One region of the Streptomyces sp. NEAU-sy36 genome, then DNA from elsewhere that is predicted to be linked to it. Evidence: riboswitches for the same ligand, from Rfam matches in the RefSeq annotation. Region 1 holds a riboswitch; the other holds the start of a gene.
What was found. Region 1 has a riboswitch for thiamine pyrophosphate ahead of HZZ00_RS29080 (thiamine ABC transporter substrate binding subunit). Riboswitches for the same ligand answer to the same signal wherever they lie in the genome.

Region 1 (5,461 bases):
TTCGCCGCCGGACAGCCCCGCCACCGCCCGCCGGGCCGCCCCGGGCAGCCCGACCAGTTCCAGCAACTCCCCGACCCGGCCGTCCCGTTCGCCCTTCGCCGCGCCCTGCATGCGCAACCCGAAGGCCACGTTGGCGCCGACGTCCCGCTGCGGGAAGAGCTGGTGGTCCTGGAACATCAGGCCCACGCCCCGCCGGTGCGCCGGCACCCCGCCCTGGTCGCGCCCGGCGAGCGACACCCGCCCGGCGTCCAGGGGCTGCAACCCCGCCACCACCCGCAGCAGGGTGGACTTGCCGCTGCCGCTGGGTCCGAGCACGCACACCACCTCGTGCTCGGCGACCTCCAGGTCCACCGCGTCCAGCACGGCCCGACCGCCGAAGCGCACGGTCGCACCCTGGAGACTCAGCATCAGAACTCCCCCGTCCGGTCGGTGCGCAGCCGCTCCAGGATGAGCAGGGCGGCGGCGCACACCACCATCAGAATGGTCGAAAGGGCCATCGCCTGGCCGTAGTTGAGGTCACCCGGGCGACTGAGCAGCCGGGCCACGGCGACCGGCAGGGTCGGGTTGTCGGGCCGGGCGATGAACACGGTCGCCCCGAACTCGCCGAGCGAGACGGCGAACGCGAACCCGGCCGCGACCAGCAACGCCCGCCGCACCAGCGGCAGATCGACCTCCCGCCACACCTGCCAGGGCGAGGCGCCGAGCACGGCCGCCGCCTCCCGCAGGCGGGCGTCCACCGCGCGCAGCACCGGCAGCATGGTGCGCACGACGAAGGGGGCGCCGACCAGGGCCTGGGCGAGCGGCACCAGGATCCAGGACTGGCGCAGGTCCAGCGGCGGCTTGTCGAGGGCGATCAGGAAACCGAAGCCGACGGTCACGGCGGAGACGCCGAGCGGCAGCATCAGCAGCGCGTCGAAGCCCCGCACCAGCCGGCCGGCGTCCCGGCGGGCCAGCGCCGCGGCGGCGAGGGCGCCGACGACCACGGCGATGGCGGTGGCGGCGACGGCGTACTGGAGCGAGGTCCACACCGCGTGCACCGGCGCCACCAGGAACGTACCGCCGTCGGTGCGGGTCAGCGCCCGGTAGTAGCCGAAGCCGGGGGCGTCCAGGGAGCGCCGGACCAGCACGGCGAGCGGCAGCACCAGGAGCAGCGCGATGGTGAGGAGGACGCCGGCGAGCAGCGCCCGCTGTCCGGCGCCGCGCGGCCGGCGGGCGGTCACCTTGGGGTCGACCAGGCGCAGAGCGGTCTCGCGGCGCCGTACCGTCCAGGCGTGCACGGCGAGGATCGCGCCGACCGCGGCGAACTGGACGAGGGTGAGGACGGCGGCCGTGGACAGGTCGAAGACCTCGGAGGTCTGCCGGTAGATCTCCACTTCGAGGGTGGAGAAGGCGGGGCCGCCGAGGATCTGGACCACGCCGAAGGAGGTGAAGGTGAACAGGAAGACCATCAGCGCGGCGGCGGCCACCGCGGGCGCGAGGGCGGGCAGCGTCACCTGGCGCCACGCCCGCAGGGGTGAGGCGCCGAGCATCCGCGCGGCCTCCTCCTGCCGGGGGTCGAGCTGCGCCCAGAGCCCGCCCACGGTGCGCACGACCACCGCGTAGTTGAAGAAGACGTGCGCGAGCAGGATCGCCCACACCGTGGTGTCCAGTCGTACGCCCCACAGGTGGTCGAGCAGCCCGCCGTGGCCGACCAGCGCCAGGAAGGCGCTGCCGGCGACGACGGTGGGCAGCACGAACGGGACGGTGACGACGGCCCGCAGCACCTGCTTGCCGGGGAAGTCGAGGCGGGCGAAGACGAACGCGGCGGGCAGCGCGAGCAGCAGGGTGAGCGCGGTGGAGGCGAGCGCCTGCCAGCAGGTGAACCAGAGCACGTGCCGGATGTCCGGCTGGGCGACCACGTCCGCGATCCGCCCGAACCGCCAGCCGCCGTCGGCCCTCAGCCCGCGCGCCACGATCGCGGCGACGGGCCAGGCGAAGAACACGGCGAAGAACGCGACGGGCAGGGCCAGCAGCCCCAGCCGCGCCGCGCTCCCGCGCGACCCCCGCCTGCGGGTGGTCACTTCAGTACGAGCGACGTCCACGCCTTGACCCACTGATCACGGTTGGCGGCGATCTTGTCGGGCGCCATGGTCTCGGGGTGCTCGGCGGCCGGACCGTACGCGGTGAAGTCGGCGGGCACCTTGGCGCCGGCCACGACCGGGTAGACGAACATGTTCAGCGGCATGTCCTCCTGGAACTCCTTGGAGACCAGGAAGTCGAGGAACGCCTTGGCGCCCTTGGGGTTCTCGGCGTTGGCGAGCAGCCCGGCGAACTCGACCTGCCGGAAGCAGGTGCCGCTCGCCACGCCGGTCGGGGCGGTGGCGGGCCGCTTCTTGGCGTAGATCACCTCGGCGGGCGGCGAGGAGGCGTACGACACGACGAGCGGCCGGTCGCCGCCGGCCTTCCTGCCCTCGGAGGACCCGGAGAACTCCTGGTAGTAGGCCTGCTCCCAGCCGTCGACGACCTTCACGCCGTTGGCCTTGAGCTTCTTCCAGTAGCCCGGCCAGCCCTGGTCCCCGAACTGCGCGGCGCTGCCGAGCAGGAAGCCGAGGCCGGGCGAGGAGGTGGCCGCGTTCTCGGTGACGAGGAGGTTCTTGTACCGCGGCTCGGCCAGGTCGGCGAAGGACCGCGGAGGCGCGAGGTGGTGCCGGTCGAAGTAGGCCTTGTCGTAGTTGACGCAGATGTCGCCGTAGTCGACGGGCGTGACGCGGTGCTTGGCCCGGTCCAGCTGGAACTGGGCCCCGACCTTGTCCAGGCCCTTGGCGGTGTACGGCTGGAACAGGCCGTTGTCGAGGGCGCGGGACAGCAGGGTGTTGTCGACGCCGAAGAGGACGTCGCCCTGGGGGTTGTCCTTGGTCAGGATGGCCTTGTTGACGGCCTGTCCGGCGTCGCCGTCCTTGAGGACGCGGACCTTGTACCCGGACCGCTTCTCGAAGTCCTTGAGCACGCTCTTGGACACGGCCCACGAGTCGTGGCTGACGAGCGTGACGGTCTTGGAGTCCGCGGCGCTCTGCCCGGTCGAGCCGCACGCGGACAGCGTGACCAGGCCGAGCCCGACCGCCGCGGCCACGAAGGTCTTCTTGTGCACTTGATGGTCCTCCTGGGTTGGCCAGGAAGAACGCGGCCCTGTCCGGAATGTCCGGACAGGGCGCAACAGCTTGAGTAGTGACCGAACTTCCTACCCAGAATGACCTGGGCGAGGTTCAGAGGGTCTGCGGCCTGACTGCCGCACTCTCAGCGCTGTGGCGCTCCCCTGTCGGAATATGAAGATGTGATGGAACGGGCCCAGATTACCGCTCGGTGGCCGCGAGCTGGCCACACGCTCCGTCGATCTCCTGTCCACGGGTGTCCCGGATGGTGACGGGCACACCGTGCGCGGCGATCGCCTCGACGAAGGCCTTCTCGTCCTCCGGCCGGGAGGCGGTCCACTTCGAGCCCGGAGTGGGGTTCAGCGGAATGAGGTTCACGTGCACGGGCCGGCCCTTGAGCAGCCGGCCGAGCCGGTCGCCGCGCCAGGCCTGGTCGTTGATGTCGCGGATTAGCGCGTACTCGATCGACAGCCGGCGCCCGCTCTTCTCGGCGTACTCGAACCCGGCGTCCAGCACCTCGCGCACCTTCCACCGCGTGTTCACGGGGACCAGGGTGTCGCGCAGCTCGTCGTCCGGGGCGTGCAGCGAGATGGCCAGCCGGCACTTGAAGCCCTCGTCGGCGAACCGGTGGATGGCCGGCACCAGCCCGACGGTGGAGACGGTGATCCCGCGCTGCGACAGCCCGAGCCCGTCCGGCGCCGGATCGGTGAGGGCGCGGATGGCTCCGACGACCCGCTTGTAGTTGGCGAGCGGCTCCCCCATCCCCATGAAGACGATGTTGGACAGCCGCGCGGGCCCGCCGGGCACCTCCCCGTCGCGCAGCGCGCGCATCCCGTCCACGATCTGGTGGACGATCTCCGCGGTGGACAGGTTCCGGTCCAGCCCCGCCTGCCCGGTCGCGCAGAAGGGACAGTTCATCCCGCACCCCGCCTGCGAGCTGATGCACATGGTCACCCGGTCCGGGTACCGCATCAGCACGGACTCCACGAGGGTGCCGTCGAACAGCTTCCACAGCGTCTTGCGGGTGGTGCCCTCGTCGGTCGACAGATGCCGGACGACGGTCATCAGCTCCGGGAACAGCGCCTCGCGCAGCTTCTCCCGCGAGCCGGCCGGAATGTCCGTCCACTGCTCCGGGTCGTGCGCGTACCGCGCGAAGTAGTGCTGCGACAGCTGCTTGGCACGGAACGGCTTCTCACCGATCCGGGCCACCGCTTCCTTGCGCTCGGCAGGCGTGAGATCGGCAAGGTGCCGCGGCGGCTTCTTGGCTCCGCGCGGCGCGACAAAGGTGAGTTCTCCGGGCTTGGGCATGGTGGTACCAGTGTCGCAGATCCACCGAGGTGGCCCGGGGCCCGGCGGTCGCCGGGGCCGGCGGCGGGCCGGGCGCCCCTGCCTTTTGACTTCGAGTACTTGAAGTTCCTACGGTCGACGAAGTGAGTGCACGAACCGCCCAGCGCACATACACGATCAAGGAAGTGGCCGTCCTGACCGGGCTTCCGGCCAGCACGCTGCGCTACTACGAGTCGATCGGGGTGATCGCCCCGATCAGTCGCGGTGCGAGCAGCAAGCACCGGATCTACGACGAGGACGACCTGGACCAGCTGATGTGGGTCGCCTGCCTGGCCGCCACCGGCATGTCGGTGAGCGACATGCGGCAGTACGTGGCGAACGGGCAGCTCGGGCCCGCCGCCGCGGGCGAGCAGATCGAGCTGCTCGCGGAGCAGGAGCGGCGGCTGGCACGCGAGGCCGAGTACATCGCCCTGCGCCGGCGGTACGTCCGCCTGAAGATCGACTACTGGGGAGCGGTCCAGTCGGGCGACGACGCCCGCGCCCGGACGCTGTCGGAACAGGCGCGCACGCTCGCCGACGAGCTGAAGCGGGCCAGGAAGCAGTAGCCCCGCCGCGCGCCGCGCGGTCCCGCCCGGCTGCCCGCCGGACGCGGGCGCGGCCGCCGCGTGCGCACTCACACGCCCCCACCCACCCCACACCCCCCACGACACCGAAGACGAAGGAACGCTTCTTCATGCGCGTCAACGCCTACGCCGCACCCGCCGCCGGTCAGCCCCTTACCCTCACCACCATCGAGCGCCGGGACGTCGGACCCAACGACGTACTGATCGAGATCGAGTACGCCGGCATCTGCCACTCCGACATCCACACCGTCAACGGCGACTGGGGGCCGCAGCCCTTCCCGGTCGTGCCCGGCCACGAGATCGTCGGCATCGTCACCGAGGCCGGATCCGCCGTCACCCGGCACCGCGTGGGCGACCGCGTCGGCGTCGGCTGCATGGTCAACTCCTGCGGCGAGTGCGCCAACTGCCAGGCCGGTGACGAGC
Region 2 (5,461 bases), 1.6 Mb from region 1:
ACGCGATGTACCGGGACGGCGAGATCGACGTCCTGTGCGTCTCCGACTCCCGGGACGCCCCCGCGGCCGAGGAGTGGGCCGACTTCCGCGAGACCGGGCATGCGCACGCCATCGGTCAGTGCCTGCTCTCCCAGCTGGACGAGAACGCCCGGCGCGACCACCTCGCGCGCTACCCGGTGCAGGCACTCACTCCGTACACCGTGCGCGAGAACGACGCCCTTTTGCGGCGGCTTGCCCGGGTGCGGCGCATGGAGCCGGTGGTGGAGCGCCAGGAGTACGCGCTCGGCACGGTCTGCGCGGCGGTTCCCATCACGGTCGGCACGACCGCGGCCACCGTGGCCTTCTCGCTCCCGGCCCATCAGGCCGACCGGCTGCTGCCCGCGGCCCACCGGCTGCAAACGGAGATCGGCCGCGACATCGGGACTCTCACGCTGTCTATCAGTATCTGAAATCTTACTCCTTGTGATCCACTGTGTACTTTCAGCAAGATTTACCACGGTCAGAGGGATCAAACCCGGCCAGTCGAAGTCATACGACGGGGTAGGCGATGCGCGAGTCCGTACAGGCAGAGGTCATGATGAGCTTTCTCGTCTCGGAGGAGCTCTCCTTCCGTATTCCGGTGGAGTTGCGCTACGAGACCGGCGATCCCTACGCCGTGCGGCTCACCTTCCATCTGCCCGGCGACGCCCCGGTCACCTGGGTCTTCGGGCGGGAGCTGCTGATCGACGGTGTCGGGCGGCCGTGCGGGGAGGGCGATGTGCGCATCTCCCCCGTCGAGGCCGAGGTGCTCGGCGAGGTCCTGATCCGGCTTCAGGTCGGGTGCGACCAGGCTCTGTTCCGCTCGTCCGCCTCGCCGCTCGTGGCCTTCCTCGACCGTACGGACAAACTGGTGCCGCTCGGGCAGGAGGGGGCGCTGGCCGATTTCGACGCGCACCTCGACGAGGCGCTGGACCGCATCCTGGCCGAGGAGCAGAGCGCGGGCTGAGTCACCGCGAAACGGGGCGCCGCTGCTCCGCCGCGTCGCACGGAACAGTGCAGGAACGCTTCTGCGGGCACGGCGAACCGCACTTCTCACGGTGGCACGAGGGGCCTGCCCGGGGGCCGAGCCCGGCTCACCGCTTGCGGCGTCGACCCCGGCCGCCTCTCGCCGCAGCGGGCCGGGCGCCCGTGGCGGCCCCCGTGCCCGGTCCCCGCCGGTCGGACGCCACGACCAGGGCGGCCAGCGCGGTGGTGACCGGCACCGAGGCCACCAGGCCGATGGAGCCCACCAGGGTGCGCACGATCTCCTCGGCCACCAGCTCGCTGTTGGCCACCGTTCCCACGCCGCTCTGCGCGATGGAGAACAGCAGCAGCAACGGCAGCGCGGCGCCGGCGTAGGCGAGCACGAGGGTGTTGACGACGGAGGCGATGTGATCGCGGCCGATGCGGATGGCCGCTCGGTACAGGCCGCGCGGACCCATCGACGGATTGGCCTCGTGCAGCTCCCACACGGCCGAGGTCTGGGTCACCGTCACATCGTCCAGGACCCCGAGCGAACCGATGATGACCCCGGCCAGCAGCAGACCGCTCATATCGATCTTCGGGTACAGCCCGTGGATCAGACCGGTGCTGTCGTCGGTGTTGCCGGTGAGGGCCGCCCACCCGATGAACTGCGCGCCGAGCAGGCCGATCAGCGACAGGGAGATCAGCGTGCCGAGGACCGCAACCGACGTACGGGCCGAGAGGCCGTGGCACATGTACAGGGCGATCAGCATGATGGCGCTCGACCCCACCACCGCCACCAGGAGCGGGTTGGAGCCCTGAAGGATCGCGGGCAGGACGAACTGGTTGAGCACCAGGAAGCTCACGGCGAGGGCGACGAGGGCCAGCACACCGCGCATGCGGCCCACCACCACGACGGCGAGCGCGAAGACGCCCGCCAGCAGCGCCACCGGGAACGTGCGGTTCACATCGGTCACCGAGTACTGAAGGTCCCTCGGCGCCGTGGGCTCGTAGGCGGCGACCACCTGTTCGCCCTGGTGCAGTTGCCGGGGCTGGTCGGGCTGCACGATCTCGGTGAACGTACGGCCCTTGTCCCTGCCGGTGTCGACCCGGACGGTCGCCTTCTTGCAGGTGCCGCCCGACTGCCGCCCCGGCGGAGAGCCGCCGGTGGCGGAGGGATCGGCGGCCGGGGCTCCGCCCGAGGCGTGCACCGAGGCACAGTCGACCGCCACCACCCGGGTGACGGTGGCCTGTTGGGTCTGCCGGTCGAAACCGACGCCGCTGTGCTTGTGGGAGGGGGCGCCACCGGGCCAGAGCACCACCAGACCGACCACCACCGCCGCGGCGAACGGGACCAGGACCGCGGCGATCACCTTGCGCAGATGCCGGGACACGGGCGCCGCGGGCCCGTGTCCGTGTCCGTGGCCGTGACCGGGGGAGGGGCCGCGGGGGGCGGCGTGGACGTGGCGGTGCGGGTGGTCAGGTCCCGGGTGGTCCGAGCCGTCGGGCGGGCGTGGGCCGGACGGCCGGCGCGGGTGCTGCTCCATCCTGGTCATCGCCAGATCATCGCAAGAACCGGGGAGGCCCACTGTTCATCGCGCCATCGATGGCGCTAGCGTGGAGGCACCTTTGCACACGCGGGAGCTCGGAGCACCGGGCTGAGAGGGCGCTGACCTCCGTAGAGGCGATGTTTCACGTGGAACGAGCGATGTTCCACGGGAGGCGTCGGACCGACGGATACCGCTGCGTCGACCGCCGAACCTGTTACCGGGTAATGCCGGCGTAGGGAGTAGGTCTCATGACCAACAAGGACGCACGCACGCCTGCCTCCGTCCAGGACGACATGTCCGAGGAGGCCGGGAAGTCCATCGGCTGGCACAAGGCGTATGTCGCGGGTTCGCGCCCCGATCTGCGCGTGCCGGTCCGTCAGGTGCACCTCACCAACGGGCAGTCGGTCACGCTGTACGACACATCGGGCCCGTACACCGATCCGCACGTCGACACCGATGTCCGCAGGGGCCTGGCGCCGCTGCGGGACAACTGGATCATCGCCCGCGGCGACACCGAGGAGTACGCGGGCCGTCCCGTCCGCCCGGAGGACGACGGGATCAAGCACACCTCGCCGCGCGGCGGGCTGCGCAACCTGGACGCGGTCTTCCCGGGACGCCCGCGTCAGCCCCGGCGGGGCCATGGCGGGCAGGCGGTGACGCAGCTCGCGTATGCGCGTCGGGGGGAGATCACTCCGGAGATGGAGTTCGTGGCCCTTCGGGAGAACGTCTCCCCCGAGGTGGTCCGCGAGGAGATCGCGGCGGGCCGCGCGGTACTGCCGGCCAACGTCAACCACCCGGAGATCGAACCGATGATCATCGGCAAGCGGTTCCTGGTGAAGGTGAACGCCAACATCGGCAACTCCGCGGTGACCTCGTCCATCGAGGAGGAGGTGGAGAAGATGACCTGGGCGACCCGCTGGGGCGCCGACACGGTCATGGACCTCTCCACCGGCCGCAACATCCACACCACCCGCGAGTGGGTGCTGCGCAACTCCCCCGTGCCCATCGGCACGGTGCCGCTCTACCAGGCCCTGGAGAAGGTCGACGGCAGGGCCGAGGAACTCACCTGGGAGATCTACAAGGACACGGTCATCGAGCAGGCCGAGCAGGGCGTGGACTACATGACCGTCCACGCGGGCGTGCGGCTGCCGTTCGTGCCGCTCACCGCCAACCGCAAGACCGGCATCGTCTCGCGCGGCGGCTCCATCATGGCCGCGTGGTGCCTGGCCCACCACAAGGAGTCGTTCCTCTACGAGAACTTCGAGGAGCTGTGCGAGATCCTCGCCGCCTACGACGTCACGTACTCGCTGGGCGACGGTCTGCGGCCCGGCTCCATCGCCGACGCCAACGACGAGGCGCAGCTCGCGGAACTGCGCACACTCGGGGAACTCGGGCGGATCGCCAGGCGTTTGAACGTACAGACGATGATCGAGGGCCCCGGGCACGTCCCGATGCACAAGATCAAGGAGAACATCGACCTTCAGCAGGAGATCTGCGATGAAGCTCCGTTCTATACGCTCGGCCCGCTGACCACGGACATCGCGCCGGCGTACGACCACATCACCTCCGGCATCGGCGCCGCGATGATCGCCTGGTGGGGGACGGCGATGCTCTGCTACGTCACGCCCAAGGAGCACCTGGGCCTGCCCAACCGGGACGACGTCAAGACCGGCGTCATCACCTACAAGATCGCCGCCCATGCGGCCGACCTCGCCAAGGGACACCCGGGCGCGCAGGAGTGGGACGACGCGCTGTCGGACGCGCGCTTCGAGTTCCGGTGGGAGGACCAGTTCAACCTGGCCCTCGACCCGGACACGGCCCGCGAGTTCCACGACGAGACCCTGCCGGCCGAGCCCGCCAAGACGGCGCACTTCTGCTCGATGTGCGGTCCGAAGTTCTGCAGCATGAAGATCTCGCAGGACATCCGCCGCGAGCACGGCGGCAGCCGGGCCGAGATCGAGGAGGGGATGGCGCAGAAGTCGGCGGAGTTCGCGGCCTCGGGGAACCGGGTGTACCTCCCGATCGCTGACTGAGCGGGACAGGCTGGACTCGCCGCCCGCACGGGCCGGTCGGCACCGGCTCGGTGGACGGCGAGTGCGTCCCTCCCGCCGCGGGCTCGGCGGGGTCAGTCCGGCTGGTGCTCCGGGCCGCCGTAGTCGGGGCTGGTGTAGTCGGGGCGGTCATAGCCCAGCCGGGGCATACGACCGCGCGGGGCGGCCGTGCGGGGCGGCGCGGCCGGCCCGGGCTCGCCGAGGGCCTCCCGCAGGAACGGCAGGATGCCGCGCTCCAGCAGGGCGTCCTGCCAGGCCGCTCTCGCTCTGGCGACCTCTTCGGCGGCGGCGTCACGGGCCCGGGACTCGGGCGAGGCGCCGTTGCGCAGCGCGGTGAGCAGCAGTCCGACGGCGGCGACGAGTATCGCCGCCACGGTCAGGGCCCCGAACACCCAGCCGGCGGTGAGCATGGTGCCGGCCAGCGGCTGACCGGGGTCCAGGCTTCTCAGGATGTAGCCGATGAGCAGGAATATCGCCGCCGCGGTGGCGGAGAGGAGGGGGGCCAGGACGGCGACGACCGCGACGGCACCCGCCCCGTGGGGCCCGGCGGCCGGGTCCGTCCCGCTGGAGCCGGGGTCGTCCGGGGTCGCTGGCGGTTCCGGGCGGCGCAGTTCGTCGCGGATCCGTACGTAGTGCGCGTACTCGGCGGACGCGGCCGCCGTGATGAGCGCGGAGGCGGCGATGGCCATGGTGCGCAGTTGCGCGGGGCTGAGCCGCTGTCCGGCGGCGGCCAGTTCCGCTCGGTGTGGTGCTGAGCGCAGAACCTCGTCGAGGAGCCGTTCGAATTCCTGTCGGTCCTCGCTCCGCAGGTGCTGCGGAAGGCTGTTCATGTGCATCCCCCGATGCTCCGTAGGGCTTGGGGCCCGCACACCTGCGAGC

Region 2: linked by a shared signal. The riboswitch ahead of thiC (phosphomethylpyrimidine synthase ThiC) and the one ahead of HZZ00_RS29080 (thiamine ABC transporter substrate binding subunit) in region 1 are both predicted to bind thiamine pyrophosphate.

The regions. Positions count from the first base shown of each region.
Region 1 covers NZ_CP058977.1:6,697,484-6,702,944, forward strand. The annotation lists gene HZZ00_RS29070 (ABC transporter ATP-binding protein) at 1-408, opposite strand, end outside; gene HZZ00_RS29075 (iron ABC transporter permease) at 408-2,009, opposite strand; gene HZZ00_RS29080 (thiamine ABC transporter substrate binding subunit) at 2,057-3,127, opposite strand; TPP riboswitch at 3,197-3,304, opposite strand; gene rlmN (23S rRNA (adenine(2503)-C(2))-methyltransferase RlmN) at 3,330-4,436, opposite strand; gene HZZ00_RS29090 (MerR family transcriptional regulator) at 4,559-5,020, shown strand; gene HZZ00_RS29095 (NAD(P)-dependent alcohol dehydrogenase) at 5,149-5,461, shown strand, end outside.
Region 2 covers NZ_CP058977.1:8,271,392-8,276,852, reverse strand. The annotation lists gene HZZ00_RS36490 (IclR family transcriptional regulator) at 1-449, shown strand, start outside; gene HZZ00_RS36485 (SsgA family sporulation/cell division regulator) at 548-985, shown strand; gene HZZ00_RS36480 (YibE/F family protein) at 1,113-2,537, opposite strand; TPP riboswitch at 2,609-2,787, shown strand; gene thiC (phosphomethylpyrimidine synthase ThiC) at 2,780-4,564, shown strand; gene HZZ00_RS36470 (hypothetical protein) at 4,657-5,418, opposite strand.